DNA from 2 places in the Neisseria benedictiae genome. Region 1 is predicted to be linked to the other one. Evidence: riboswitches for the same ligand, from Rfam matches in the RefSeq annotation. Region 1 holds a riboswitch; the other holds the start of a gene.
What was found. A riboswitch is a leader RNA that binds a small molecule or an ion and turns the genes downstream of it on or off. The one in region 1 is predicted to bind thiamine pyrophosphate.

Region 1 (15,284 bases):
TTCGCACTGGCGGGTGTTAGCGGAGCTTGCCGACGGTTTGCCGCAACACGTCTCGCAACTGGCGCGTGTGGCGGATATGAAGCCGCAGCAGTTGAACGGTTTTTGGCAGCAGATGCCGGCGCATATACGGGGGCTATTGCGCCAACACGACGGCTATTGGCGGTTGGTGCGCCCCTTGGCGGTTTTCGATGCCGAAGGTTTGCGCGCGTTGGGGGAACGGTCGGGTTTTCAGACGGCATTGAAACATGAGTGCGCGTCCAGCAACGACGAGATACTGGAATTGGCGCGGATTGCGCCGGACAAGGCGCACAAAACCGTATGCGTGACCCACCTGCAAAGTAAGGGCAGGGGGCGGCAGGGGCGGAAGTGGTCGCACCGTTTGGGCGAGTGTCTGATGTTCAGTTTCGGCTGGGTGTTTGACCGGCCGCAGTATGAGTTGGGTTCGCTGTCGCCTGTTGCGGCAGTGGCGTGCCGGCGCGCCTTGTTGCGTTTGGGTTTGGAAACGCAAATCAAGTGGCCAAACGATTTGGTCGTCGGACGCGACAAATTGGGCGGCATTCTGATTGAAACGGTCAGGACGGGCGGCAAAACGGTTGCCGTGGTCGGTATCGGCATCAATTTCGTGCTGCCCAAGGAAGTGGAAAACGCCGCGTCGGTGCAATCGCTGTTTCAGACGGCATCGCGGCGGGGCAATGCCGATGCCGCCGTGCTGCTGGAAACGTTGTTGGCGGAACTGGACGCGGTGTTGGTGCAATATGCGCGGGATGGATTTGCGCCTTTTGTGGCGGAATATCAGGCTGCCAACCGCGATCACGGCAAGGCAGTATTGCTTTTGCGCAACGGCGAAACCGTTTGCGAAGGTACGGTCAGCGGTGTGGACGAGAAGGGTATATTGCATCTGGATACCGGAGACGGCAGGCAAACCGTAGTCAGCGGCGAAATCAGCCTGCGGCCCGACGATAGGCCGGTCTCTGTTCCGAGGAAGCGGGAACCGGAACGTTTTTTGCTGTTGGACGGAGGGAACAGCCGGCTCAAGTGGGCGTGGGTGGAAAACGGCACGTTCGCAACCGTCGGCAGCGCGCCGTACCGCGATTTGTCGCCTTTGGGCGCGGAGTGGGCGGAAAAGGCGGATGGAAATGTCCGCATCGTCGGTTGCGCCGTGTGCGGAGAATCCAAAAAGGCACAGGTTCAGGAACAGCTCGCCCGAAAAATCGAATGGCTGCCGTCTTCCGCTCAGGCTTTAGGCATACGCAACCACTACCGTCATCCCGAAGAACACGGTTCCGACCGTTGGTTTAACGCATTGGGCAGCCGCCGCTTCAGCCGCAACGCCTGCGTCGTCGTCAGCTGCGGCACTGCGGTAACGGTTGACGCGCTCACCGATGACGGACATTATCTCGGCGGAACCATCATGCCCGGCTTCCACCTGATGAAAGAATCGCTCGCCGTCCGAACCGCCAACCTCAACCGCCCCGCCGGCAAGCGTTACCCTTTCCCGACCACCACAAGCAACGCCATTGCAAGCGGTATGATGGACGCGGTTTGCGGTTCGGTTATGATGATGCACTGCCGTCTGAAAGAAAAAAACGGCGAGGACAAGCCTGTCGATGTCATCATTACCGGCGGCGGCGCGGCGAAAGTTGCAGAAGCCCTGCCGCCTGCATTTTTGGCGGAAAATACCGTGCGCGTGGCGGACAACCTCGTCATCCACGGGCTGCTGAACCTGATTGCCGCCGAAGGCGGGGAATCGGAACACGCTTAGAAAATATGCCCTTTTTCAACACGGGGCGGCATCCGTCCGAATCCATCCGGATTCTGCCGCCCGACAGACTGCCGCCCGGGCGGGCGGGGTTTCAAACATTGAGGAAATTCTGATGAAATGGCTCTTCACCCTTTTGGCGGTACTCAATATTGCCGTATTCGGCGGCACGGTGGGCTATAAATTGGCCGTTAAAGCGGCGGGCGGCGTGCCGGAGAACCGGGCTACCGAAAACACACCCCCTGCAACGCCCGCCGCCGGCAATGCGGCGGCATCCGGGGAGGATACGGCCGCACTGCTCAAACCGGGCGACATCCTGACCGAAGAACAGGCGGAACAGTTGCGCCTGCAAAAAGAAGCGGAACAGAAAAAACTGAAGGAGAAAAAACAGCGCGAGGAAAAAGCCCGCCGCGAAAAACTCGCCGCCGAAAAGGCGCAGGCGGAACGTGAAAACAGTACGGCGGATACCTCATGCGCTGCGCAGGCAAGCCTCACGATGGACGAAGACGACTACCACCGCATCAAAGGGCTTTTGGGCAAATGGTCGCACGTCGCCAGCAGGAGCGTCGAAAAACGTACCGCCAAAGCCAAACCTGCCGATAAAACCTATAAAACCTACCGCGTCGTCCTGCCCATTTCCGGCAATGCCGAAGAACAGGCGGCGGAGCTGTCTGCCAAAGGTTTCAACCCCATACCGTTTGACGGCGCATTGAGTTTGGGTGTCGGCAACAGCCGGGAAAATGCCCAAGCCCTGCAAAACCGGCTTGCCGGCGCAGGATTCGGTGGGGCGCATATTGTCGAACGCGCTGCGGAAACCGGCCGGCAGGACGATTCTTTGAGCGTGTCGCGTATGACGGTTTTGTTTACCGGCGTGAATGCCGCCGATGCGGACGAAATCCGTAAAATCACGTCCCCATACGGCAAACTGAACCTCAAATCCTGCAAATAAGTGCAGACCAAAAACGCCAAACCCACCGTAAAGGTGGGTTTGGCGTTTCGGTTTTGAGTATCTGATATATAAAAAGGGAATGTATGTCTCGTATATGCCGACTCCAAGTGTGAAAGTGAATGATGAGGGAATACAGTGTTTAATGGTTCGGAATTGACGACTTCCGAGTGGTTTTAATTATACGCTAATAATAATAATTATCAATAAAAATTTAAAAATAAATGCGGATTTTTTGTAATGCGATGAAAAATAAACAAATTAAACTATTTACCGATGTTTGTGATTCGGGTCGGCAAACTTTCATTGTGCCGGACAAATCGGGGGTGCAGGCATAGCCGGGGGCTTCGTGCCTGACGGAAATAAGGTTGCCCGTGTTTGAACATCCGTCCGATTTGGCGCGGACAGGGTTGTCATTCGGGGATGTTTGAGCGTGGATTCGGGGATGCAAAAGCGGTGAAACTGTTGCGGATAAAGGCTTACGGATGCTTTAAATGTATTCAAACGACAAAACGCTTCTTCTGTTGTTGTACTTGGGGCTTGCGTGGCAGCCTGCACACCGTGGAGGCCGGGTGTTTCGTTGGTTGCGGTGTCGGGGTGGGCGGCAAGGTTTTCCGGCCGGTTTCCCTGTTCTTCACGATAAAGCCGTGATGCCGGGGAATGGCGGTTTGTCCGTTTCAGGCCGCCGCCGTTTTGGGCCGCGATGCCGTCTGAAGCCTTCAGACGGCATTTCGCTACCCTTTCCAATATTCCGCCGAATGCCAAAACGGCTGTCCGACTGTCGGCGTGCTGGCTTGCGCTTTGGTGCGAGCCTCGACCGGTTCGGCTTCAAATGCCAGCCGTCCGGATTCGACGGCGAGTGCGAAGGCGCGCGCCATATTGACCGGATCGCCGCTACGGGAAACGGCGGTGTTTAACAATACGCCGTCAAAACCCCATTCCATCACTTGCGCCGCCTGCGAGGGCAAACCCAAGCCCGCATCGATAATCAGCGGCGTGTCGGGCAGGCGTTCGCGCAGGACTTTCAGCGCGTAGGAGTGAACCGCGCCCAAACCCGTGCCGATCGGGGCCGCCCACGGCATCAACGCCTGACAGCCCGCGTCAAGCAGGCGGCGGCAGGCAATCAGGTCTTCGGTGCAATAAGGCAGCACTTTGAAGCCGTCTTTAATCAGGATTTCCGCCGCTTCGACAAGCTGGAACACATCCGGCTGCAAGGTGTCGTCGTCGCCGATGAGTTCGAGCTTAATCCAATCGGTTTCAAACACTTCGCGCGCCATCTGCGCCGTCGTTACCGCTTCCTGCACGCTTTGGCAGCCTGCCGTGTTCGGCAGGACGGGAACGCCGGTTTCTTGAAGCAGCGACCAAAACCCCTGACCGTGCGCCTCGCCGCCGCTTCCCGCGCGGCGCAGCGAGACGGTAATCATCGCAGGCTGGGCGGTTTGGATGGATTGTTTGAGGATTTCGGGGGTCGGGTAGGCAGCCGTACCGAGCAGCAGCCGTGAAGGGAAAGTTTCGCCGTACAGGGTGAGCATAATGGGTTCCTTGATATGGTTGTCGGGCGCGATGCCGTCTGAAAGCCGGAGGCGTGCCTTTGGGGTTTCAGACGGCATTCAGCCGCCGACGACGGGGCGGACGATGTCGACTTTGTCGTTTTCGTTCAAAACCGTTTCCGCATACGCGCCTTTGGCGACAAATCCGGTATTCACCGCCACGGCAAAAGGCTTTTGCGGCGCGGTTTGGGCGATGAGGTCGGCAACGGTCGTGCCGTGAAGTTCGGCGGGTTCGCCGTTTAAGATGATGTTCATGGTTTCTCGATATTTCGGTGTTTATAGAGGTTTTCAGACGACCTTTGTAAATGTTAGGTTGCAAGCGAACCTGCAACATTTGTGTCCATTAATATTTTTATGTTCAATTATTTATTATTTTTCTATTTCAATCCCATTAATATAGGCAAATTTAATCATAGTAGCTCCATTAAATTCACATATGTCTAATGAAATGCTTTCCTTTGGTAATTCATTCAAAGAATTATAAAAACCAATATACTTTTTTCTTAATTTGTCTTTTTTGATTATTTTATTAAAATACTGCTGCGCCTTAGCTTTTTCGCTAAAATAATAGATGTAATACAATAAATTATAGTCATTCATATCCTCATTTATAATTTTTTCAATATTGGTTTCTGTGTCCTCAAAATCGTCAAATAACGGTATTATATGCTCCCTTATAAGTTTGCTAACATCCTCTACCGTATATTTATAGCTTGCTCCTGCTAACTGCCACCAAATCCAAGGTTTTCTATTTATCAAGCTCCCCAACTCTCCGCCATATATAAAACCATTATTGATATTTGCCTTTTTCATATCTTTTGAGTAAATGGCGATATGTGGAATAAATTGCACGCTACATTGATAATTGTGCCTATCAGCCTGAAAATAGATTTCAAATGTAATATCCCTGTTTTTAGATACTCTCTTTAATTTCTGCCCTTTAGAAATTATCTTAAAATCAGGAAATTTACTTGCTATTTCTTGCCATGCTTTTTCACATAACTCTCTTGGTTTCATTGTTATCAAATTGCTCCTTATGTATCTTTTTAAAATTTTAAAATATGATAAAAATGAATAAAATAAAAAATAAATTCCTCTGTAAATATATTATCTGGTACGTCTGGTTTTAGACTTTATTATTTTCAGACGATCTTATTTATTTTTATTCCACAAAGCCTGAAATGCTTTAACCACCGCTTCGGGATTTGCCGCTTCGGTCACGGCACGGACGACGGCGAGTGAGGAAACGCCGGTTGCCAATACCTCTTCAGCATTGTTCAAATCGATGCCGCCAATGGCGACGACGGGCGTGCCGCCTGCCTGTTTCACATATTCGCGCAGTTTGTCCAAGCCTTGCGGGGCGGTGGGCATTTGCTTGGTCGTGGTCGGGAAAATCGCGCCGCTGGCGACGTAGCTGGGGTGTACGGACAGGGCGCGGTCGAGTTCGGCGACGGAGTGCGTACTCAAACCCAAGCGCAAACCGGCGGCGGCGATGGCGGCAAGGTCGGCGGTGTCCATATCTTCCTGCCCGAGATGCACGCCGTATGCGCCCGCTTCGATTGCCTCGCGCCAGTGGTCGTTGATGAAAAGCTGCGTACGGCTGCCCTGACAGGCGGCGACGCAGCGGGCGATTTCACGTTTCAATTCATCGCCGTGCAGGGTTTTGCAGCGCAGTTGCACGGTATCGGCACCTGCTTTGACCATGCGCTCCACCCAATCGGCGGTGGGAACAACGGTGTAGAATTTGAGCGGAGATTTCACGGGTGGGAAGGTCATGGGGTTCCTTTCAGACGGCTTTAATCTTGTCTTCGGATATACGCCAAACCGCTTTCTTCATCACGTTCGGGCGCGTCTTTTCCGTCAAACAGTGCCACCGCCAATCTGACAGCGGCGGCGGTTACGGCCGGGGAAATCATAAAGCCGTGGCGGAACAGACCGTTGATTTCGATGAGGCGGCGTTCGCGGCTGTAACGGATTTCGGGGTTGTGGTGATTGAGCGTGGGGCGCAGGCCGGTGGCGATTTCGAGGATGTCGGCTTCGCCGAAGGCGGGGTGGACGGCATAGAGTGCGGATAAAAGTTCCAACCCTGAACGCACGCTGGCAGGAGCTTGGCTTTCGCTTTCGATTTGGGTCGCGCCGATGACGAAGACGTGGTTTTCTTTCGGGGCGATGTAAAGCGGATAACGCGGGTGCAGCAGACGCACGGGGCGGTTGAGCGTGATTTCGGGTGTGTAAACCCGCGCCACTTCGCCGCGTATGCCGCGCAAGGTGCTGGTGTGTTCGGGGGATTGGTTCCACGCGGTTTTTGCGCCGTAGCCGCGGCAGTCGATCAGCCAGTCGTATTGGGCTTGCAGGTCTTCGGGGGCGCATTCGTGTTCCCAATGGCAAGGGACGTTCAGTTCGTCCAAAGCGTCGGCAAGTGCAGACAATATTTGCCGCCCGTCGAGCTGGCCTTCGGTCGGCAGGTAGATGCCGTCTGAAAAACGTCCGCCGAGTTGCGGTTCGCGTTCGGCGATTTCATCTACGCGCCAACGGACGATTTCGTCATCCGCCACGCCGCCGCGTTTGAGATGGCGGACGAACTCGCTGGATAAAGGTTTGTCCTGCCCGTGCCACACAATCAGGCTGCCGTTTTCCTGCATCATGGCAGGCGTTTTCAGACGGCCTCTGATGTTGCGCCAAAGCGGAATGCTCTGCCTGCCCAGTTTGATGACTTCGGGCGTTGCCTCAACCGCTTCCGCAGCAGGCGCGAGCATCGCGGCGGCAACATAGGCGGCGGCGTGTTCGCCCCGGCGGCTGCCTTTGTCGAAAAGTGCAATCTGGTAACCTTGTTCTGCAAGCTGCAATGCGGTCAGCCTTCCGGAAAGGCCGCCGCCGAGGACGGCGATACGGGTCATGACGGGTTCCTTTGCAGGTATCGCGATTTGTCGGAAAAAAGGCGTGCCGCCGTTGCGGTGGGTGAGGGTTGTTGTGAGGCATTGCCCGACATATCAAGTCCTTAAAAAAACATGAAAATGGGGCGGGGAAGTGCGGAAAAGGGAACGGAAGCCCGAAAGGGCGGGGAGATTTTGTTTCCTACGCAGGCATTACCCCGACAGGTTCTACGGATTCTGCTTTCGCAATCTCAGCCGCCCGATGGGCGGCACTCCGACAAGAAAGCTTTAAGTTTACACAAAGCAACGTGCGTTGGCAAAATTCTTACATTTTCGGCGGCACGGCGCATTTCCATAACAAATGCCGTATAATCAAGCCCCTGATTTTTTATGCGCCGACACTATGCATCCGACCTATTCCGCCGTACAGGCACGGCTGCTCGAAGCCAACCGCCTTTCCCCCGAACTGCTCGCCAAAAGCCTGTGCATCATCGGCGCGCACCACGTCGATTATGCCGACATCTACTGCCAGCGCACTGCTTATGAAAGCTGGCATTTGGAAGAGGGCATCGTCAAATCGGGCAGCTTCCAAATCGATCAGGGCGTGGGCGTGCGCGCCGTTTCGGGCGATAAAACTGCTTTTGCCTACGCCGACAGCCTGTGTATCGATTCGATCAACCGCTCTGCCAAAGCCGTGCGCGTGATTGGTGCGGCCGGTGGCGAGGCCAGCGTCAAAGTGCCGACACCTGCCTACGGCAAGCCTGTACATATGGCGATGGATCCTATTGCCAGCCTTGATTCCGCCGCCAAAGTCGCGCTGTTGAACAAAGTGGAAGCAATCGCCAAAGCCGCCGATCCGCGCATCGTGCAAGTGATGGCCGGTTTGACCTGCGAATACGACATGGTGTACATCGCCCGACTCGATGGCAAACACGCCGCGGACATCCGCCCGATGGTGCGCCTGAACGTTACCGTCATCGCCAAACAGGGCGAACGCCGCGAACAGGGCAGCGCGGGCGGCGGCGGACGCTACGATTTGGCTTATTTCGATGAAAACTTGGTGCGGCAGTTTGTCGATGCCGCCGTCAAACAGGCACTCACCAACCTCGAATCCCGCCCCGCACCCGCCGGAGAAATGACCGTCGTTTTGGGCAACGGCTGGCCGGGCGTGTTGCTGCACGAAGCGGTCGGACACGGTTTGGAAGGCGATTTCAACCGCAAGGGAACCAGCGTCTTTTCAGGCAGAATCGGCGAGCGCGTTGCCGCCAAAGGCGTTACCGTCGTTGACCAAGGAGACATTGCCGACAGACGCGGTTCGCTCAATATCGACGACGAAGGCAACGAAACACGCCGTACCATATTGATTGAAGACGGTATCTTGGTCGGCTATATGCAGGACGAAACCAACGCCCGCCTGACAGGTACGCAATCGACCGGCAACGGCCGCCGCGAAAGCTACGCCTCCGTCCCGATGCCGCGCATGACCAACACCTTTATGGAAAACGGCGGCTACGAACCCGACGAAATCATCGCGTCCATCGACAAGGGCATTTACGCCGTCAACTTCGGCGGCGGACAGGTGGACATTACCAGCGGCAAATTTGTCTTCAGCGCGTCCGAAGCGTGGTGGGTCGAAGGCGGCAGGCTGCAATATCCTGTCAAAGGCGCGACCATTATCGGCAACGGCCCCGAAGTGCTGAAACACGTTTCGATGATAGGCAACGATACCGCGTTGGACAGCGGTGTCGGCGTGTGCGGCAAAGAAGGCCAGAGCGTCCCTGTCGGCGTGGGGCAGCCGACTTTGCGGATTGATGCCGGACTGACCGTCGGCGGCAGCGCAATCTGACGCGGAATCCGGCACGATGCCGTCTGAAGGCTTCAGACGGCATCGCCTTATTCTTTTTTCCGATGTTTGATATTCCTAAGCATTCTTTAACATTATCTTACAAGTTCATTAAAATACCGCCTTTCGTTAAGCTGATTTCTGATTCTGATGAACTGGCCTTATTTAATCGATGCCGTACCCAAATTCGCCGATGCGGCAAAGCTGACGTTGGAATTGTCCGTTTACGGCGTTGTTTTGTCGTTGCTGTTCGGCCTGCCCGTTGCCGTGGTAACGGCATACCGCATCCGCCCCTTCTACGCATTGGCGCGCGCCTATATCGAGCTGTCGCGCAATACGCCCTTGCTGATCCAATTGTTTTTCCTGTATTACGGCCTGCCGAAAATGGGCATTAAATGGGATGGTTTCACCTGCGGCGTAATCGCACTGGTTTTCTTGGGCGCAAGCTACATGGCGGAAGCCATCCGCGCCGGTATTCTGGCCGTCCCCAAAGGGCAGATCGAAGCGGGCAAGGCCATCGGTTTGAGCCGCTTTCAAGTGTTCCGCTATGTCGAATTGCCTCAGGCATGGGCGGTCGCCGTTCCCGCTATCGGCGCAAACGTATTGTTTTTGATGAAAGAAACATCTATCGTCAGCGCGGTCGGCATTGCGGAATTGTTGTTCGTTACCAAAGACATCATCGGCATGGACTACAAAACCAACGAAGCCTTGTTCCTGCTGTTTGCCAGCTACCTGATCATCCTTCTGCCCGTTTCGCTTCTGGCGCGCTGGGCCGAAAACCGCGTACGGAGTGCAAAATATGGTGTTTGACTGGCTGTTTGAAGGACAAAACGCGGTACGCTTGGGCGAAGGCCTGTTGCTGACGGCGCAGATTTCCCTGGCCTCCGTTGCCGCTTCCTGCGTATTGGGTACGCTGTTCGGCTTGGTTTTGCGTTCGCGCAACCGGCTCATCCGCTTTATCGGACGGTTTTATCTCGAAACCATCCGCATCGTGCCGATTTTGGTGTGGCTGTTCGGACTGTATTTCGGACTGTCCGCCTGGACGGGCATCCACATCGGCGGATTTTGGGTCTGCGTCTGGGTATTTTCCCTGTGGGGCGTTGCCGAAATGGGCGACTTGGTGCGCGGCGCACTGGAATCGATTGAAAAACACCAGGTCGAATCGGGTCTTGCGCTCGGCTTGAGCCGCGGGCAGGTATTCCGCTACATCGAGCTGCCGCAAAGTATCCGCCGCGTATTACCCGGCGCCGTCAATCTGTTTACGCGCATGATCAAAACCAGCTCGCTCGCCTCGCTTATCGGCGTGATTGAAGTGGTCAAAGTGGGGCAGCAAATTATTGAAAACTCGCTGCTGACGCAGCCCAATGCTTCATTTTGGGTTTATGGACTGATTTTTATGCTGTATTTTTTATGCTGTTGGCCACTGTCGCTGCTGGCGGCAAAGCTGGAACAAAAATGGGAACACTGATATGGCTTTACTGAGCATCCGCAAGCTGCACAAACAATACGGCGGCGTAACCGCCATCCAATCCTTAGACTTGGACTTGGAAAAAGGCGAAGTGATTGTGTTGTTGGGCCCGTCCGGCTGCGGCAAATCCACCCTCCTGCGCTGCGTCAACGGTTTGGAGCCGCACCAGGGCGGCAGCATCGTGATGGACGGCGTCGGCGAATTCGGCAAAGACGTTTCCTGGCAAACCGCCCGGCAAAAAGTCGGTATGGTCTTTCAAAGCTACGAACTGTTTGCCCATATGACCGTCATCGAAAACATCCTCTTAGGTCCGGTAAAAGTACAAAACCGCAACCGCGCCGAAGCAGAGGCTCAAGCCGACAAATTATTGGAACGCGTCGGTTTGTCCGACCGCAAAAACGCCTATCCGCGCGAACTCTCCGGCGGCCAGAAACAACGCATCGCTATTGTCCGCGCCCTGTGTCTGAATCCGGAAGTCATCCTGCTGGACGAAATCACCGCCGCACTCGATCCCGAAATGGTGCGCGAAGTCTTGGAAGTGGTTTTGGAACTCGCCCGCGAAGGGATGAGTATGCTCATCGTAACCCACGAAATGGGGTTCGCCCGCAAAGTTGCCGACCGCATCGTCTTTATGGACAAAGGCGGCATCGTTGAATCGTCCGACCCCGAAACCTTCTTCTCCGCACCAAAAAGCGAACGCGCCCGCCAATTTCTGGCAGGTATGGACTACTGATTTACCGCAAACCGTCCGAACCCCTTTCAGACGGCATTTCATCCCAAGCAAACATTCAAAAAGGAGATTCCCAATGAAACTGAACGCCAAACTCAAAGCCCTTTTGGCTTCCGCCGCCATCGCCGTCGGACTGACCGCCTGCGGGGGCGGCTCCGGCGATGCCCAATCTTCACAAAGCAGCGGTGCGGCAACCGTTGCCGCCATCAAAGAAAAAGGCGTAATCCGCATCGGCGTATTCGGCGACAAGCCCCCGTTCGGCTATGTTGATGCCAACGGCAAAAACCAAGGCTTTGACGTTGAAATCGCCAAAGACCTGGCAAAAGACCTGCTCGGCAGCCCTGACAAAGTCGAATTTGTCTTAACCGAGGCCGCAAACCGCGTTGAATACGTCCGTTCCGGTAAAGTCGACCTCATCCTCGCCAACTTCACCAAAACCCCCGAACGCGCTGAAGCCGTCGATTTCGCCGACCCCTATATGAAAGTGGCGTTGGGCGTGGTTTCCCCCAAAGGCAAACCGATTACCGACATCGCGCAACTGAAAGACCAAACCTTGCTGGTCAATAAAGGCACGACCGCCGACGCTTTCTTCACCAAAAACCATCCCGAAGTCAAATTATTGAAATTCGACCAAAACACCGAAACCTTCGACGCGCTGAAAGACGGACGCGGCGCGGCACTCGCCCACGACAACGCCCTGCTGTGGGCATGGGCAAAAGAAAACCCGAACTTTGAAGTTGCCATCGGCAACCTCGGCCCTGCCGAATTTATCGCACCCGCCGTTCAAAAAGGCAACGCTGATCTCTTGAACTGGGTCAACGGCGAAATCGCCGCCATGAAAAAAGACGGCCGTCTGAAAGCCGCCTATGAAAAAACCCTGTTGCCCGTGTATGGCGAAAAAGTCAAACCGGAAGCATTGTTGGCCGAATAAGTTTGTCTGACAAGAAAATCCGTATCCGCATTTGAAGGCGGGTGCGGATTTTTTTTCAGCCGCCGCAAATATCGCAAATTCAAAGGAAAACCAACTATGTCATTGTTTTTTATTTATTCCGTTGTTGCCGCTTGCGCGGAATGACGGCGGACGGGCTTTTGTGATTCGGATAAATTCCTACGGTATTGAAACGGCGATAAGGTGTTTTTCTTTATTATATAATTTCAATGCAAAATGATATTTTTTGAATCAGCGTGCCGCAAAGCCGGAAAAAATGTTCGAGCCGCATCAGCGGCAGACGGGACGAAAAATGACGTTTGATAAATGGTTGGGCTTGTCAAAACTGCCCAAAAATGAAGCAAGAATGCTGCTGCAATATGCTTCGGAATATACGCGCGTGCAGTTGTTGACGCGGGGCGGGGAAGAAATGCCGGACGAAGTCCGACAGCGGGCGGACAGGCTGGCGCAACGCCGTCTGAACGGCGAGCCGGTTGCCTATATTTTAGGTGTGCGCGAATTTTATGGCAGACGCTTTACAGTCAATCCGAGCGTGCTGATTCCGCGCCCCGAAACCGAACACTTGGTCGAAGCCGTATTGGCGCGCCTGCCCGAAAACGGGCGCGTGTGGGATTTTGGGACGGGCAGCGGCGCGGTTGCCGTAACCGTCGCGCTCGAACGCCCCGATGCGTTTGTGCGCGCATCCGACATCAGCCCGCCCGCCCTTGAAACGGCGCGGAAAAATGCGGCAGATTTGGGCGCGCGGGTCGAATTTGCATACGGTTCGTGGTTCGACACCGATATGCCGTCTGAAGGGAAATGGGACATCATCGTGTCCAACCCGCCCTATATCGAAAACGGCGATAAACATTTGTCGCAAGGCGATTTGCGGTTTGAGCCGCAAATCGCGCTGACCGACTTTTCAGACGGCCTAAGCTGCATCCGCACCTTGGCGCAAGGCGCGCCCGACCGTTTGGCGGAGGGCGGTTTTTTGTTGTTGGAACACGGTTTCGATCAGGGCGCGGCGGTGCGCGGCGTGTTGGCGGAGAATGGTTTTTCAGGAGTGGAAACCCTGCCGGACTTGGCGGGTTTGGACAGGGTTACGCTGGGGAAGTATATGAAGCATTTGAAATAATTGTTTGCAAAATTGGCGGGTTTCCCGTTATTGGGTTATGATGTGTTTCGATATGTAAACATTTATAGGTTTGGAGCGATAAACAATGAATGCAGTCGTAGTTGCCGTAATCGTTATGCTGGTGCTGTCGCTGTCGCGCGTGCACGTGGTATTGAGCCTGACGGTCGGCGCGTTTGTCGGCGGCGCGGTGGCGGGTATGCCGCTGCAAAACATTGCCGATGCGGCGGGACAGGTCAGTCAGGCGGGGATTATCCCCGTGTTCAACAAAGGTTTGGAAGGCGGTGCGAAGATTGCGCTTTCTTATGCGATGCTCGGCGCGTTTGCAATGGCGATTACCCATTCCGGCCTGCCGCAGCAGCTTGCCGGCGCGGTCGTCCGCAAGCTGAACCGGGGCGGTATGCCCGACAGCGTGCGTTCGGGCGAGGGCGCGGTCAAGTGGCTGCTGCTTTCCATCATCCTTGTGATGGGCATTATGAGTCAGAACATCATACCTATCCACATCGCCTTTATCCCGATGATTGTTCCGCCGCTGCTTTTGGTGTTCAACCGCCTGAAAATCGACCGCCGCCTGATTGCGTGCGTCATCACTTTCGGGCTGGTTACGACTTATATGTTCCTGCCTTACGGCTTCGGTGCGATTTTTTTGAACGAAATCCTGTTGGGCAACATTCATTCCGCCGCGCCGCAGCTTGATGTGAAAAACATCAACGTAATGGCGGCAATGGCGATTCCCGCGTTGGGAATGCTGGCCGGACTCCTGCTGGCGTTTGTCCACTACCGCAAACCGCGCCTGTACCAAAGCAACAATGCCGATACGGCGGGCAACGCCGATGCGGCAAACCGTCCGCAGCCGTCCGCCTACCGCAGCCTGGCCGCTGCCGCCGCCATTGCCGTATGCTTTGCCATACAGTTGATGTATGAAGACTCGCTGGTATTGGGCGCGATGCTCGGTTTCGCCGTATTTATGATGTTGGGCGTCATCAACCGCGACAAGGCAAACGACGTGTTCGGCGAAGGCATCAAGATGATGGCGATGGTCGGCTTCATTATGATTGCCGCGCAGGGTTTTGCCGCCGTGATGAATGCGACCGGGCATATTCAGCCGCTGGTGGAAAGCAGTATGGCGATATTCGGCAACAGCAAAGGTATGGCGGCATTGGCGATGCTGGTGGTGGGGCTTTTGGTAACGATGGGTATCGGTTCGTCCTTTTCCACTTTGCCGATTATTGCCGCGATTTATGTGCCTTTGTGTGTCGGTTTGGGCTTTTCGCCGCTTGCCACCGTCGCCATTGTCGGCACGGCGGGGGCGTTGGGCGATGCCGGTTCGCCTGCGTCCGATTCCACGCTGGGTCCGACGATGGGGCTGAACGCCGACGGGCAGCACGACCACATCCGCGATTCCGTTATCCCGACCTTCATCCACTACAACATCCCGCTGCTGATTGCCGGCTGGATTGCCGCGATGGTGCTGTAAATGGACGCGGTTCAAGAGTTGGAACACCGCATCACAGAGCTGGAAATCCAATCCGCGCTTCAGGAGGACGTAATCGCCGGCCTGAACGCGATGGTGGCGGAATTGCGGCAGACGCTGGATTTGCAGCAGGCTCAGTTGAGGCTGCTGTATCAAAAAATGCAGGACAGGAATCCCGACGCGCAAGAGCCGTATTCCCTGCGCGACGAGATTCCGCCGCATTATTGATGCGCCGCCGTATCCGGATTTCCTTAAAAAAAGCTGTGTTTGAATATTCCGACGATGCAAACCTAAGATATATAGTGGATTAACAAAAATCAGGACAAGGCGACAAAGCCGCAGACAGTACAGATAGTACGGAACCGATTCACTTGGTGCTTCAGCACCTTAGAGAATCGTTCTTTTTGAGCTAAGGCGAGCCAAAGCTGTACTGGTTTTTGTTAATCCACTATAACTTTAATCAGTCGGACAAAATGCCTTTTATCCGATGGAACCGTTTTCCGCCCGAACGGAAATAAGCGGCTTCCCCCGCTGCAAACAGATAAAACCAACCGGGTATTCAAACACAGCCAAAAAAAAAG
Region 2 (15,284 bases), on a different contig from region 1:
CGTTATTGGACAATGATATCAATATGGCGGCTTACCATTTACCGCTGGATGCGCATCCTGAATTAGGAAATAACGCCCAACTCGCTGAAAAACTCGGTTTTACAGTTGAAAGGCGTTTTGGCGAACAAAACCTGCTTAACTCAGGAAGCCTGAAACAAGTCAAGACACTTGGTGCATTGGCTGTCCATATTGAAGCGGTTTTACAGAGGAAGCCGGTTGTTATCGGCGACTTGAACCGTGAAATCAGAAAGGTTGCATGGTGCAGCGGGGGCGCGCAGGGGTTTTTTCAGACGGCAATAGACGAAGGTGTTGATTTGTATTTGACGGGGGAAATCTCTGAAGCCCAATACCACCTTGCCAATGAAACGGGTACGGCTTTTGTTTCTGCAGGGCATCATGCGACGGAACGTTACGGCGTACAGGCATTGGCGGAGGCGGCGGCAGGAGTGTTTGGATTGGAAGTGTGTCATTTTGATGAAGGCAATCCGGCTTGATTATTGAGAAATATCATAAAACTTTACCTTATTTTAAATAATGCTTTGAGTATCACTGCAAACTGGGTAAAATTGCAATGTTTAATGGCTCGGTATTCCCAAAATATTAGGACGACTGAATAATGGATAATCAAGAAATCAATAACGGCCGCCGCCGTTTCCTGACACTTGCGACCTGCGGCGCAGGCGGAGTGGCAGCATTGGGTGTGGCAACGCCGTTTGTGGCCAGTTTTTTCCCTTCGGAAAAAGCTAAGGCTGCCGGTGCTGCCGTCGAAGTGGATGTCAGCAAAATCGAAGCGGGTCAGATGTTGACTGCTGAGTGGCAAGGCAAACCGATTTGGGTGGTCAACCGTACGGATCAACAGCTTAAAGACCTGAAAAGCCTGAACGGCGAACTTACTGATCCCAATTCCGATGTGGAACAACAGCCGGAATACGCGAAAAACGAGACACGTTCGATCAAGCCGAACATCCTTGTCGCCATCGGTATCTGTACCCATTTGGGCTGTTCGCCAACCTACCGTCCCGACATTGCACCTGCCGATTTGGGTGCGGGCTGGAAGGGCGGCTTTTTCTGCCCCTGCCACGGTTCGAAATTCGATATTGCAGGCAGGGTGTATAAAGGTGTTCCTGCGCCGACCAACTTGGTCGTACCGCCTTACAAATATCTGAGCGATACTACCATCTTGGTGGGTGAAGACTGAGAATAAGGAACGATAATTATGGCAAACCAAACCAATAGCAAAGCAAAAGCATTGTTAGGCTGGATGGACGCTCGTTTCCCCCTGTCTAAGATGTGGAATGAGCATTTGGCTCAATACTACGCACCAAAGAACTTCAACTTTTGGTATTACTTCGGCTCTTTAGCCTTGCTTGTCCTCGTGATTCAAATCGTCAGCGGTATTTTTCTGACTATGAACTACAAACCGGACGGCAATCTTAACGCCTACCATCTGCCTGCTGCCTTTACCGCAGTAGAGTACATCATGCGCGACGTGTCCGGCGGTTGGATTATCCGCTACATGCATTCCACCGGCGCATCTTTCTTTTTCATTGTTGTTTATCTGCACATGTTCCGTGGTTTGATTTACGGTTCGTACAAAAAACCCCGTGAGTTGGTGTGGATTTTCGGCTCCCTGATTTTCTTGGCATTGATGGCGGAAGCCTTTATGGGCTACCTGTTGCCTTGGGGTCAAATGTCCTTCTGGGGTGCACAGGTGATTATTAACCTGTTCTCCGCCATCCCTGTTATCGGTCCTGATTTGTCCACTTGGATCCGCGGCGACTTCAACGTTTCCGACGTTACCCTGAACCGCTTCTTTGCCCTGCACGTTATCGCAGTACCTCTGGTATTGCTCGGCTTGGTTGTGGCGCACATCATCGCCCTGCACGAAGTGGGTTCTAACAACCCTGACGGCGTTGAAATCAAGAAAAACAAAGACGAAAACGGTATTCCACGCGATGGTATCCCATTCCATCCTTACTACACCGTTAAGGACATCTTGGGTGTTGTTGTATTCCTGATTGTCTTCTGTTCCGTGTTGTTCTTTGCACCTGAAGGCGGCGGCTACTTCTTGGAAGCGCCGAACTTCGATGCTGCGAATGCGCTGAAAACACCTCCGCACATTGCACCAGTATGGTACTTCACTCCGTTCTACGCCATTTTGCGTGCGATTCCCTCGTTCTTGGGAACACAGGTATGGGGTGTAATCGGTATGGGTGCGGCAGTTGTACTGATTGCCCTGTTGCCTTGGCTGGATAGGGGCGAGGTGAAATCCGTCCGCTATCGTGGCCCGATCTTTAAAACCGCATTGGTTCTGTTCATCATTGCTTTTATCGGTTTGGGTATTTTGGGTGCGATGGTGGCAACTGATACGCGTACTTTGGTTGCGCGCATCCTGTCCTTCGTTTATTTTGCATTCTTCTTGGGTATGCCGTTCTATACCAAACTGGATACTAACAAACCGGTTCCTGAACGTGTAACCATGAGTACCGCCAAACAGAAAATCATGTTTTTTGTTTATGTAGGCATTACGGCGGTTTGTGCATATCTGTTTGCAACCAACATCTGATGAGGGCAGTCAAAATGAAACAAGTTATGAAAAACTGGTTTGCTGCCTTACTGTTGGCAGTACCCATGAGTGCGGCATTTGCTTCGGGCGGTCATGCACACTATGAGAAAGTCGATATCGATTTGCGCGACCAAGTAAGCTTGCAACGCGGCGCACAAATCTTTACCAACTACTGTCTGTCATGTCACTCGGCAAGCGGTATGCGTTTCAACCGTTTGAAAGACATCGGTCTGACTGATGAAGAAATCAAGAAAAACCTGATGTTTACCACCGATAATGTCGGCGATGTGATGCATGCTGCAATGGATCCTAAAGATGCGGCAAAATGGTTTGGTGCTGCTCCGCCCGATTTGACGTTGATTGCGCGTTCCAAAGGTGCAGATTACCTTTACGCCTATATGCGCGGATTCTATAAGGATCCTACGCGTCCGAGCGGCTGGAACAATACCGTATTTGATAAAGTCGGTATGCCTCACCCGCTGTGGGAGCAACAAGGTGTTCAAGCCGTTGAGTTGGATGCTAAAGGTCAACCCGTTATGATTAAAGACGAGCATGGCAACCTGACTCCTAAGCTGTATTGGGAATCTACCGGTCTGCACAGCCGCCGCCTGCCGAACGGCAAAGTGATCCAAAAAGAGTACGACGCATATGTACGCGATTTGGTGAACTATCTTGTGTACATGGGCGAGCCTGCACAACTGCAACGCAAACGTACAGGTTATATCGTGATGATTTTCTTGTTGGCGGTTATGCTGCCTTTGGCATACTTCCTGAAAAAAGAATATTGGAAAGACGTACATTAAGCGGTTGGAACAAAAGGGCAAATCCTTTAGGGTTTGCCCTTTTTTCATTTTGCTTGCCGTTTGAAAAGCCTGAATCCGTATGCCGTCTGAACATAGCTGCAACATTTCAGACGGCATCATTCTAAAAATGTCAGACATCGGGAACTTAATCAGGGTTTGCGGCGGATGGATATTGAATTAGGAAAAGGTCTGAAACCGTAAGCAGCATGGTAAGGCGATGTCGAACAGGTTTAAAGCTAATCCGCTATATTTTTTGGAGCTATGTCGAACAAACAGGTAGAATCGGAATAAGCGGCAGTTTTGTCCGGTGTGAAAATGTTTGAATATTAGGATGATTTATGGAGCTGATGACTGTGTTGCTATTGCTGGCGGCTTTGCTGTCAGGCGTGTTGTTTACATGGTTGCTGATGAAGAGTCGGTTTCAAGGTGTATTAGCCGTATTGAACGCGCAATTGGCGGAAAAGGCGGCAAGATGTGATTTTGTTGAACAGGCACACGCAGAAATTGCATCGGAATTAGCCGTTTTGGATGGGAAATACGAGCATTTGCAAGACGAAAATTATGCTTTGGGCAACCGTTTTTCCGCAGCCGAAAAGCAGATTGCCCATTTGCAGGAAAAAGAGGCGGAGTCGGCGCGTCTGAAGCAGTCGTATATCGAGTTGCAGGAAAAGGCGCAGGGTTTGGCGGTTGAAAACGAACGTTTGGCAACCCAGCTCGGACAGGAACGGAAGGCGTTTGCCGACCAATATGCGCTGGAACGCCAAATCCGCCAAAGAGTCGAAACCGATTTGGAAGAAAGCCGCCAAACTGTCCGCGACGTGCAAAACGACCTTTCCGATGTGGGCAACCGTTTTGCCGCAGCCGAAAAACAGATTGCCCATTTGCAGGAAAAAGAGGCAGAAGCGGAGCGTTTGAGGCAGTCGCATATCGATTTGCAGGAAAAGGCACAGGGTTTGGCGGTTGAAAACGAACGTTTGACAACGCAAATCGAACAGGAACGCCTTGCTTCTGAAGAGAAACTGTCCTTGCTGGGCGAGGCGCGCAAAAGCTTGAGCGATCAGTTTCAAAATCTTGCCAACACGATTTTGGAAGAAAAAAGCCGCCGTTTTACCGAGCAGAACCGGGAGCAACTCCATCAGGTTTTGAACCCGCTAAACGAACGCATCCACGGTTTCGGCGAGTTGGTCAGGCAAACCTATGATAAAGAATCGCGCGAGCGGCTGACGTTGGAAAACGAATTGAAACGGCTTCAAGGATTGAATGCGCAGCTGCACAGCGAGGCAAAGGCCCTGACCAACGCGCTGACCGGTACGCAGAATAAGGTTCAGGGCAATTGGGGCGAGATGATTCTGGAAACGGTTTTGGAAAATTCCGGCCTTCAGAAAGGGCGCGAATATGTGGTTCAGGCGGCATCCGTCCGAAAAGAGGAAGACGGCGGCACGCGCCGCCTGCAGCCCGACGTTTTGGTCGACCTGCCCGACAACAAGCAGATTGTGATTGATTCCAAGGTTTCGCTGACGGCTTATGTGCGCTATACGCAGGCGGTGGATGCGGATGCGGCGGCACGCGAACTGGCGGCGCATATCGCCAGCATACGCGCGCATATGAAAGGCTTGTCGCTGAAGGATTACACCGATTTGGAAGGTGTGAGCACATTGGATTTCGTCTTTATGTTTATACCTGTCGAGCCGGCCTACCTGCTGGCGTTGCAGCATGACGCGGGATTGTTCCAAGAGTGTTTCGACAAACGGATTATGCTGGTCGGCCCCAGTACGCTGCTGGCGACTTTGCGGACGGTGGCGAATATTTGGCGCAACGAGCAGCAAAACCAAAACGCGCTGGCGATTGCGGACGAAGGCGGCAAGCTGTACGACAAGTTTGTCGGCTTCGTACAGACGCTCGAAAGCGTCGGCAAAAGCATCGATCAGGCGCAAAACAGCTTTCAGACGGCATTCAAGCAACTTGCCGAGGGGCGCGGGAATCTGGTCGGACGCGCCGAGAAACTGCGTCTGTTGGGTGTGAAGGCAGGCAAACAGCTTCAACGGGATTTGGTCGAGCGTGCCAACGAACAGACGGCATTTGCTTTGGGCAAACCTTCGGAACAGAAGGCGGCTGACGAAGCCGAATAGGAAGGGCGGATGTGTTTCAGACGGCATCAGTGCAGATGATGCCGTCTGAAGGCCGTAGGAAAGTCGGTTAGAAAAACGGATTGTGCCGCTTTTCATGTCCGATGGAAGTCATACGCCCGTGTCCGGCGACAACTTGCACGGTTTCGGGGAGGGCGAATAATTTGTTGCGGATATTGTTGATTAAGTCGGCGTGGTTGCCGCGCGGAAAATCGGTTCTGCCTATGGTTTCGTAAAACAGCACGTCGCCCGCAATCAGCAGATCCGCCTCGGCACAATAAAAGACCACATGTCCCGGCGTGTGCCCCGGAATATGCAGCACTTGAAAGGCATAGCGTCCGACCGTGAGCGTTTCGCCTTCTTCGAGCCAACGGGTCGGCGCAAAGGCGGGCGAGACGGGGAATCCGTATTGCGCGGTGGTTTGCGGCAGCGATTGGAGCAGGAATTTATCTTCGCGGTGCGGGCCGAGGACGGGGACTTTATGCGTTTTCAACATTTCGACCACGCCGCCTGCATGATCGAGATGGCCGTGCGTCAGCCAGATTGCCGTGAGCGTAAGTTTGCGGTTTGCCAACGCTTGCAGCAGGAACGGCACGTCGCCGCCGACATCGGTCAGGACGGCTTCGCCGCTTTCGTCGTCCCAAATCAGGGTGCAGTTTTGGCGGAAGGGGGTAACGGAGAGGATTTCGTAACGTAGGGTCATCGGCGTGTTCCTAAACGGTTTTCAGACGGCATCGGGTTTGCCGTTTGTTTTATGGCGGTTTGCCGCCTGTTTGGATATTGGGGGAATCAGGTGATTAAGAAGATAATCGGCGGCATCATACCGATTTTTACGGCGGTTTTCATCCCTGCATCGGCAGGCGCGGCGGATTTGATGCTGGCGCAGGAATACAAAGACCAAGAGATTGCGGGCTGGGCGATGAGCGAGAAACTCGACGGCGTGCGCGCCTATTGGGACGGAAAGCACCTGATAAGCCGTCAGGGTTATGCGTTTACGCCCCCTAAAGGCTTTACCGCGCAGTTTCCGCCTTATCCTTTGGACGGCGAATTGTACAGCGGACGCGGTCAGTTCGAGCAGATTTCCGCCGCCGTGCGTTCTGCTTCTTCAGACTGGCGCGGCATCCGCCTGCACGTTTTCGACGTACCCAAGGCGCAGGGCAACCTCTACCAACGTTTGGCAGTCGCAACGCAATGGCTGAAAACGCATCCGAACGCGCCGATTACCATCATCCCGCAAATCAAAGTGCGCGACCGGCAGCACGCGATGGACTTTTTAAAACAAATCGAAGCGCAGGGCGGCGAAGGCGTGATGCTGCGCCAGCCTGAATCCCGTTATAGCGGTGGCAGGAGCAGCCAATTATTGAAGCTGAAAAGCCAATACGACGACGAATGCACGGTAACGCGGCACTATGAAGGCAAAGGGCGCAATGCCGGACGGTTGGGCGCGGTCGGCTGCAAAAACCGGCACGGCGAATTCCGCATCGGCAGCGGTTTCAAAGACAAAGACCGCGACAACCCGCCCAAAATCGGCACGCTGATTACCTACCGCTACCGTGGTTTTACGCGGAAAGGCACGCCGAAATTCGCCACATTTGTGCGCGTGCGTACCGACCGCTGAGCAGGACGGTTCGGACGGCAGCCGATACTTTGGTTTATAATTTTCCTTTTACCGACCGATTCCGACATATGACCGATTTAGAAACCAAACGCCTTGAAACACAGGCGATGCTTGAAAACGCCGAACTTTTGTTCGACCAAGGGCAATGCCGCGCCGCACTGCAAAAAGTAGCGGATGAGATTACGCGCGATTTGGGCGGCAGATATCCGTTGCTCCTGCCCGTGATGGGCGGGGCGGTGGTGTTTACGGGCCAGTTGTTGCCGCTGTTGCGCTTTCCCTTAGATTTTGATTATGTTCATGTTTCCCGTTACGGCGACAAGCTGGAGGGCGGCGCGTTCAACTGGAAACGTATGCCCGATGCGGAACAAATCCGAGGCAGGCATGTGGTTGTGTTGGACGATATTCTAGACGAAGGGCATACGATGTCTGCCATTCAAGCCAAACTTTTGGAAATGGGTGCGGCAAGCTGCCGTGCGGCGGTGTTCGCCAATAAATTAATCGACAAAGAAAAACCCGTCAAAGCCGATTATGTCGGACTGGATGTGCCGAACCGTTATGTTTTCGGTTACGGCATGGATGCGGCGGGCTGCTGGCGCAATTTGGGTGAGATTTACGCATTGGACGGCAAATAGGCAGGCATGCCGTCTGAATGTTCTTCAGACGGCATAACGTTTATACGGCAGGTTGGCAGAAGAATTATAAACAGGACGCATATATACCATGATAGGGCTTTTAATCGTTACACACGAAACCATAGGCGAAGCCTACCGCAAGTTGGCACATCATTTTTTTCCGGGCGGGCTGCCTGAAAACGTCCGCATACTCGGCGTGCAGCCGACGGAAGACCAAGACGACATCATCAATAACGCCATTGCCGCGCTGCAAGAATTTCCTGAAAACCACGGCGTATTGATTATGACCGACATCTTCGGCGCAACCCCCTGCAATGCCGCCCGCCGCCTCGTGCGCGAAAACAAATCGGCGATTCTGACCGGCCTGAATGCGCCGATGATGATTAAGGCCGTCCAATATTCGCCGACGGCGGAAGACCTTGCCGCCTTCACCGAGAGTGTCAGAGAGGCGGCGGTAAAGGGCATTTTCGCCATCATGTCCGCACCGGACGATTTGGTGTGCCGGAAAAACCATGATGCCGCCTGAAGGAGCGGTAGGACAAGAAAACATTTTAAACGGTGTCTGCTGCCGATATACATAAAACGGGAATCGAAATGCTCAAACAATCCATCGAAATCATCAACAAACTCGGACTTCACGCCCGTGCCTCCAGCAAATTCACCCAAACCGCGTCTCAGTTTCAAAGCGAAGTCTGGGTAACGAAAAACGGCAGCCGCGTCAACGGCAAAAGCATTATGGGCTTAATGATGCTCGCCGCCGCCAAGGGTACGGTCATCGAACTGGAGACGGACGGCGCGGACGAGGCGGAAGCGATGCGCGCCCTGACCGACTTAATCAACGACTACTTCGGCGAGGGCGAATAATGAGTATCGTGCTGCACGGCGTGGCGGCGGGCAAAGGCATTGCCGTCGGTTGCGCCCACCTGATTGCGCGTGGTACGGAGGAAGTGCCGCAGTATGATGTTGCGGAGGCGGACACCGATGCCGAAGCCGAACGTTTCGATGCCGCCGTCAAAGCCACGCGCAAAGAGTTGGAACAGCTCCGCAGCGCGATTCCCGAAAACGCCCCGACCGAGTTGGGCGCGTTTATTTCGCTGCACCTGATGCTGTTGACCGATGTAACCTTGTCGCGCGAGCCCGTTGATATTTTAAGGGAACAAAAAATCAACGCCGAGTGGGCATTGAAGCAGCAGAGCGACAAACTCGCCGCCCAATTTGACAATATGGACGATGCCTATTTGCGCGAACGCAAGCAGGATATGCTGCAAGTCGTCCGCCGCATCCACAACAACCTGATCGGGCAGGGCAACGAGTTGGAAGTTGCCGACAACCTGTTTGACGAAACCGTGCTGATTGCAAACGACCTTTCACCCGCCGACACGGTTTTGTTTAAAGAGCAGCGCATTGCCGCCTTCGTTACCGATGCAGGCGGCCCCACCGGGCATACGGCGATTTTGGGCAGGAGCTTGGACATCCCGTCCGTCGTCGGGCTGCACAACGCGCGCAAACTGATTACCGAAGGCGAAACAGTCATCGTGGACGGTATCAACGGCGTATTGATTATTTCGCCGGATGAGTCGGTGTTGAACGAATACCGCCGCCGTGCCCGCGAATACCGCAGCCACAAACGCGAGTTGAACAAGCTCAAAAAGACCGCCGCTGCTACCGCCGACGGGGTCTGTATCGAGCTTTTGGGCAATATAGAATCAGCCGAAGATGTCAAATTACTGCACAATCTCGGCGCAGACGGCATCGGGTTGTTCAGGAGCGAGTTTCTTTACCTGAACCGTGATACGATGCCGTCTGAAGACGAACAGTATGAAGTTTACAGCGCGATTGTCAAAAAAATGAAGGGCAAAAGCGTAACGATACGGACAGTCGATTTGGGAGTGGATAAAAATCCGCGCTGGTTCGGGAAAAACAGCACGCCCAACGGCAGCCTCAATCCCGCGCTGGGCATGACCGGCATCCGCCTGTGCCTTGCCGAACCGGTCATGTTCCGCACCCAGATGCGCGCCATCCTCCGTGCGGCGGTACATGGTCCCGTCCGCATGATGTGGCCGATGATTACCTCCTTGTCCGAAGTGCGCCAATGCCTGATTCATTTGGATACCGCCCAGCGGCAGCTTACCGAGCGCGGTGAAGCCTTCGGCGATGTCGGTGTTGGCTGTATGATTGAAATCCCCTCGGCCGCGTTGACCGTCGGCAGCATTTTAAAACTGGTCGATTTTATTTCCATCGGTACCAACGACCTGATTCAATATATCTTGTCCGTTGACCGCAGCGACGACAGCGTCAGCCACCTCTACCAGCCCGGACATCCTTCCGTGTTGAAAATGCTGCAACACGTCATCCGTACCGCCAACCGTATGGAAAAAGACGTATCTGTGTGCGGCGAAATGGCGGGCGACACGGCGTTTACCCGCGTTTTATTGGGTATGGGGCTGCGCCGTTTTTCGATGAATCCCAACAACATCCTGCCCGTCAAAAACATCATCCTGAACAGCAATATCGCACAGCTCGAAAACGATATTGCCAAAATCGTCCGCTGCGAGGACGAGGAAAAGGCGGAAAAGCTGATCAAACAGATGAACAGCGCGCCGGCAGGGGAGGAAGCCGAAGCCAAAGTGCGGAAATAAATATTGTTGATAATGGAAAAAGATTGCAGTCAAATAACGCCCTTAGAAAAAATATAGCTGCTTTGGTAAAAAAATGCCGTCTGAAAGGTTTTTCAGACGGCATTTTGTTTTTAAGGAAGCATCAACGGAAACGGACGATTTCCTTGTCTTCGATATGGATGCGTACCGTATCGTTTCCCGATATTTCACCGGCGTGCAGCATATCGAGGTTCAGCCACAGGATGCCGTGTTCCGGATGGAGGACGGACAGGCTGAACGATTCGGGCAAACAGGTACGGGATAATACGCGGCACTCCATGCCGTTTTGGTCGAAACGCACCGCATGTTGCGGAATATGGCGGTCATCGTCGGTATTGGGCAGCCCCATCAGTCGGGCGACCTGCACGCAGGACGGTGTTTTGACCAATGTTTCGGGTGTGCCGTATTGTAGAATTCTCCCTTCATGCATCACGGCGATTTCGTCCGCCGTCGTACAGGCTTCTTCGGGCGAATGCGTTACCAAAACGGCAGGGATGCCGCCGTTTCGGATACGTTCGGCAGTCATGCGGCGCAGCCGGTCGCGCAAATGCGTGTCCAAACTGGAAAACGATTCGTCCAGCAACAGCAGGGAAGGGCGGACAACCAAAGCGCGCGCCAGTGCCAACCGTTGCTTCTCGCCTCCGGAAAGTTTTTCAGGCTTGCGGTGCGCCTCGTTTTCCAGTCCGACTTCGGCAAGAGCCGCCATGGCAAGGCGTTCGGCTTCGGCTTTCGGCATTTTTTGCATTTTCAAACCGAATGCTGCATTTTCCAGCGCACTCATATGGGGAAACAGCGCGTAATCTTGAAACATCAGCGAAATACGGCGTTTTTCGGGCGGCATACGGGTAATGTTTTCCCCGTTCAGCCATATTTCCCCGCCGTCCGGCCGGACAATCCCCGCAATCATATTCAGCAGGGTGGATTTGCCGCAGCCCGACCGCCCCAAAACGGCGAGTATTTTGCCGCGCCCGACAGTCAGGCAGATATTGTCGGCAACCGTTTTGCCGCCGAAGCGTTTGCAGAGTCCGTTCAGTTCAAGCATGGCGCATCCTATAAACGTATGCCGTCCAGCCACTCGGACAGCGGATGGGCGGCATCAATCAGACCGTAACGGCAAAACGCGTCCAGCGTAACCAGTTGCGCGTCGTGCATCATGTTTTCCGACAACATGGCGGCAACCAGGCTGCCGATGTCCATTTTCTCAAAACCCGCCACCTCGCCATCCTGATTTTCAGGCAGGAAGGTTTCGGGCAGGATGGCATCGAATACATACAGGATTTCATTGTGCACACCCCGGCTGACGGGGCGCAGGCTGTGCAGCCGGGATACCGGGCGGATGAGCGGAAACAGCGTTTTATCCAAACCGGCTTCTTCGCTGCTTTCGCGACACACGGTTTCAGACGGCAATTCACCGCTGGAAACACCGCCGGCGGCAGTATTGTCGAGTTTGTCGGGATCGACTGCTTTGTGCGGACTGCGCCTGCCTATCCAGAAATGCCATCGGCCGTCCGATTCAGTCAGACCGTTGAGATGGACGGCGCGGCTGAGCAGTCCGAACGGACGGAAAGCGGCGCGTTCGAGTGAGAACAAGATATTGCCGCCGCCGTCGGTCAGGTCGAAACACTCGTTGCGCCATCCGTGAAGCAGCCCCGCCTTGTTCCATGTGCGGGCGAGGTGCTGCAAGCGGCCGCCCATATCTGACCAGCCGTCCGCATTCAGAAAAATGCCGTCTGAAGACTCCGAGCAGCCTGCCTCCCAGTCTTTTTTGACGCGCTCCGCCCATTCCGGCGACAGGTTGCCCAAAGGCAGGCCGTTCAGATACAGCGTTTTCCAGCAACTTTCTGCACCGTAACTTGCTTTTGCCCACTCGAACAGGGCATCAAGGTCGTGTTTGCTGACGGATTCGGTAAAACGGACGGTCGGCATGGTTGGCTTTCTTGAAGACATTGCGGAAGATTGTAGCCAAACTGCCTGAATTTGCAACCGCAAACAGACGGCGGGCTGCTGTTCCGATATTGCGGCAGGAAGGAAGATCCGGCAAAAAACGGAGGCGGCAGGAAACAGGCAAAACAAAACCCCTCGGCATTGAACCAAGGGGTTTAATATTTGGTTGCGGGAGCAGGATTCGAACCTACGACCTTCGGGTTATGAGCCCGACGAGCTACCATGCTGCTCCATCCCGCGTCAGAAAGTAAAACTATACGGCAGATTTTTTATGTTGTCAAACATTACTTCCGCGAAAGAACCATAAAATTTTGCCGTCCGGCGGTTTATGCCTGATTTGAAATATTATTTTCTTTACAAAAATCTAAGCCCGTGGTTTAATTTTGCCCAACATTGAAACAGGGGTGCTGCCTGATGTTCAGGCGGCTGAGAAATACCCTTTACACCCGATCGGGATAATACCTGCGTGGGGAGTTTTCACGGATTCTGCCTTTCAGACGGCATTGGTTTTCAAATGCCGTCTGAAGACGCAAAACGCTCCTGTTTCTTATCCTAAACGAGAAAACAGGAGCATTTTTTATGACTACGCCAAAAAAAACCGCCAAAATTTCCGGCAACGAAGCGCGCGAACTTGCCGACTTGAGCGAAGACATCGGCATCCGCTTCAAATATCCGAACTCGGAACGCGTGTATCTGCAAGGCAGCCGCGACGACATACTCGTGCCTTTGCGCGAAATCCGTCAGGACGACACCTACACGGCGCAAGGCACGGAAGCCAACCCGCCGATTCCCGTCTATGACACCAGCGGCGTGTACGGCGATCCGGCGGCGCACATCGACCTGAAACAAGGTCTGCCGCACATCCGCACGGCGTGGCTGGACGAACGCGGCGATACCGAAATCCTGCCCAGGCTTTCCAGCGAATACGGCATCGAACGCGCACACGATCCGCAAACCGCCCATCTGCGTTTCAACCAAATCACCCGCCCGCGCCGCGCCAAAGCCGGCGGCAACGTTACCCAGCTCCATTACGCGCGCCAAGGCATTATCACGCCCGAAATGGAGTTTGTCGCCATACGCGAACGTTTAAAATTAGACGAATTGTCCCAAAAACCGGAATACGCCAAGCTCTTGAAACAACACGCAGGGCAAAGTTTCGGCGCGAATATCCCGACCCGTTCCGACCAAATCACGCCCGAATTTGTACGCCAAGAAATCGCCGCCGGACGCGCGATTATCCCTGCCAATATCAACCACCCCGAACTCGAACCGATGATTATCGGCCGCAACTTCCGCGTCAAAATCAACGGCAACTTGGGCAATTCCGCCGTAACCTCCAGCCTGACCGAAGAAGTCGAAAAAATGGTGTGGTCGCTGCGTTGGGGCGCGGACACGATTATGGACTTATCCACCGGCGCGCACATCCACGAAACGCGCGAATGGATTATTCGCAACGCGCCCGTCCCCATCGGCACCGTGCCTATTTATCAGGCTTTGGAAAAAACCGGCGGTATTGCCGAAGATTTGACTTGGGATTTGTTCCGCGACACCTTAATCGAGCAGGCGGAACAAGGCGTGGACTATTTCACCATACACGCGGGCGTGTTGCTGCGTTATGTGCCGATGACCGCCAACCGCCTCACCGGCATCGTCTCGCGCGGCGGTTCGATTATGGCGAAATGGTGTTTGGCACATCATCAGGAAAACTTCCTCTACACGCATTTCGACGAAATCTGCGAAATCATGAAAGCCTACGACGTATCGTTCAGCCTCGGTGACGGCCTGCGTCCCGGCTGCATTGCCGATGCCAACGACGAATCCCAATTCGCCGAATTGCACACCTTGGGCGAATTGACCGCCAAAGCGTGGGAACACGACGTACAAGTCATGATCGAAGGCCCCGGTCATGTGCCGCTGCAACGCGTCAAAGAAAACATGGCTGAAGAGCTGCAACACTGCTTTGAAGCACCTTTCTACACGCTCGGCCCGCTCGTTACCGACATCGCCCCCGGCTACGACCACATCACCTCGGGCATAGGCGCGGCCAATATCGGCTGGTACGGTACGGCCATGCTTTGTTACGTTACCCCCAAAGAACATTTGGGGCTGCCAGACAAAGAAGACGTGCGTACCGGCATCATCACCTACAAACTCGCCGCCCACGCCGCCGACCTCGCCAAAGGCTGGCCGGGTGCACAGTTGCGCGACAACGCCCTGAGCAAGGCGCGTTTCGAATTCCGCTGGCGCGACCAATTCCGCTTAAGCCTCGACCCCGAACGCGCCGAGAGCTTCCACGATGAAACCCTGCCCGCCGAAGGCGCGAAAATCGCCCACTTCTGCTCGATGTGCGGCCCCAAATTCTGCTCGATGAAAATCACGCAGGAAGTGCGCGACTACGCCGACAAGCAAAAAGCCCAACGGCAGGGCATGGAGGAAAAAGCGATTGAGTTCGTCAAAAAAGGAGCGAAGCTTTACAGCTAAAACGTCAAGCAAAAAATGCCGTCTGAAACCCGGATGTCGGGTTTCAGACGGCATTTTTGTTTTCAAACGGGGTACGGTTCTGAGCCGGTGTGCGGACGGAAGCCTATTTTGCAGAAACCGATCCGCTTACGGACGATTCGCTGCCGGAGGCAGGCTTTTGCACTCTTTTGTCGGTAAATACGCAAACGACGTCGGCATTGTTGTAGGTAATGTTTCTGAATGTTATTGCAGTAAATGCCAAAAAAGTTGCTCACACTACTGCTTATTAGCTACAAAGCGATTGCAAGTTTATTTGGATATGTGGTTTTATTCTTATGCTAAAACTACTAACATCGTTATTTTGTTTTAATTCAACATAAAGATATTCACTTATCTCATCATTTTTTATTTTCATTTCAATAATTTGCTCTAAATAATATGATAAAATCATTCCAATAGATGAAAAAACTTTTATGGA

Region 2: linked by a shared signal. The riboswitch ahead of thiC (phosphomethylpyrimidine synthase ThiC) and the one ahead of Q3O12_RS00730 (FAD-dependent oxidoreductase) in region 1 are both predicted to bind thiamine pyrophosphate.

What each region holds. Positions count from the first base shown of each region.
Region 1 covers NZ_CATQFV010000010.1:69,427-84,710, forward strand. The annotation lists gene Q3O12_RS00695 (bifunctional biotin--[acetyl-CoA-carboxylase] ligase/type III pantothenate kinase) at 1-1,762, shown strand, start outside; gene Q3O12_RS00700 (SPOR domain-containing protein) at 1,875-2,708, shown strand; gene Q3O12_RS00705 (hypothetical protein) at 3,009-3,452, opposite strand; gene Q3O12_RS00710 (thiazole synthase) at 3,440-4,237, opposite strand; gene thiS (sulfur carrier protein ThiS) at 4,316-4,510, opposite strand; gene Q3O12_RS00720 (DUF4304 domain-containing protein) at 4,625-5,272, opposite strand; gene thiE (thiamine phosphate synthase) at 5,408-6,031, opposite strand; gene Q3O12_RS00730 (FAD-dependent oxidoreductase) at 6,052-7,152, opposite strand; TPP riboswitch at 7,311-7,415, opposite strand; gene tldD (metalloprotease TldD) at 7,490-8,974, shown strand; gene Q3O12_RS00740 (amino acid ABC transporter permease) at 9,122-9,781, shown strand; gene Q3O12_RS00745 (amino acid ABC transporter permease) at 9,771-10,439, shown strand; gene Q3O12_RS00750 (amino acid ABC transporter ATP-binding protein) at 10,441-11,172, shown strand; gene Q3O12_RS00755 (amino acid ABC transporter substrate-binding protein) at 11,246-12,100, shown strand; gene prmC (peptide chain release factor N(5)-glutamine methyltransferase) at 12,411-13,232, shown strand; gene Q3O12_RS00765 (Na+/H+ antiporter family protein) at 13,318-14,706, shown strand; gene Q3O12_RS00770 (SlyX family protein) at 14,707-14,931, shown strand.
Region 2 covers NZ_CATQFV010000076.1:8,228-23,511, forward strand. The annotation lists gene Q3O12_RS09635 (Nif3-like dinuclear metal center hexameric protein) at 1-494, shown strand, start outside; gene petA (ubiquinol-cytochrome c reductase iron-sulfur subunit) at 617-1,198, shown strand; gene Q3O12_RS09645 (cytochrome b) at 1,217-2,566, shown strand; gene Q3O12_RS09650 (cytochrome c1) at 2,581-3,369, shown strand; gene Q3O12_RS09655 (DNA recombination protein RmuC) at 3,708-5,498, shown strand; gene Q3O12_RS09660 (MBL fold metallo-hydrolase) at 5,566-6,198, opposite strand; gene Q3O12_RS09665 (DNA ligase) at 6,289-7,113, shown strand; gene Q3O12_RS09670 (hypoxanthine-guanine phosphoribosyltransferase) at 7,182-7,745, shown strand; gene Q3O12_RS09675 (PTS sugar transporter subunit IIA) at 7,834-8,271, shown strand; gene Q3O12_RS09680 (HPr family phosphocarrier protein) at 8,340-8,609, shown strand; gene ptsP (phosphoenolpyruvate--protein phosphotransferase) at 8,609-10,384, shown strand; gene Q3O12_RS09690 (ABC transporter ATP-binding protein) at 10,506-11,444, opposite strand; gene Q3O12_RS09695 (NUDIX hydrolase) at 11,453-12,328, opposite strand; tRNA gene Q3O12_RS09700 (tRNA-Met) at 12,510-12,586, opposite strand; TPP riboswitch at 12,737-12,836, shown strand; gene thiC (phosphomethylpyrimidine synthase ThiC) at 12,926-14,827, shown strand; gene Q3O12_RS09710 (hypothetical protein) at 15,093-15,284, opposite strand, start outside.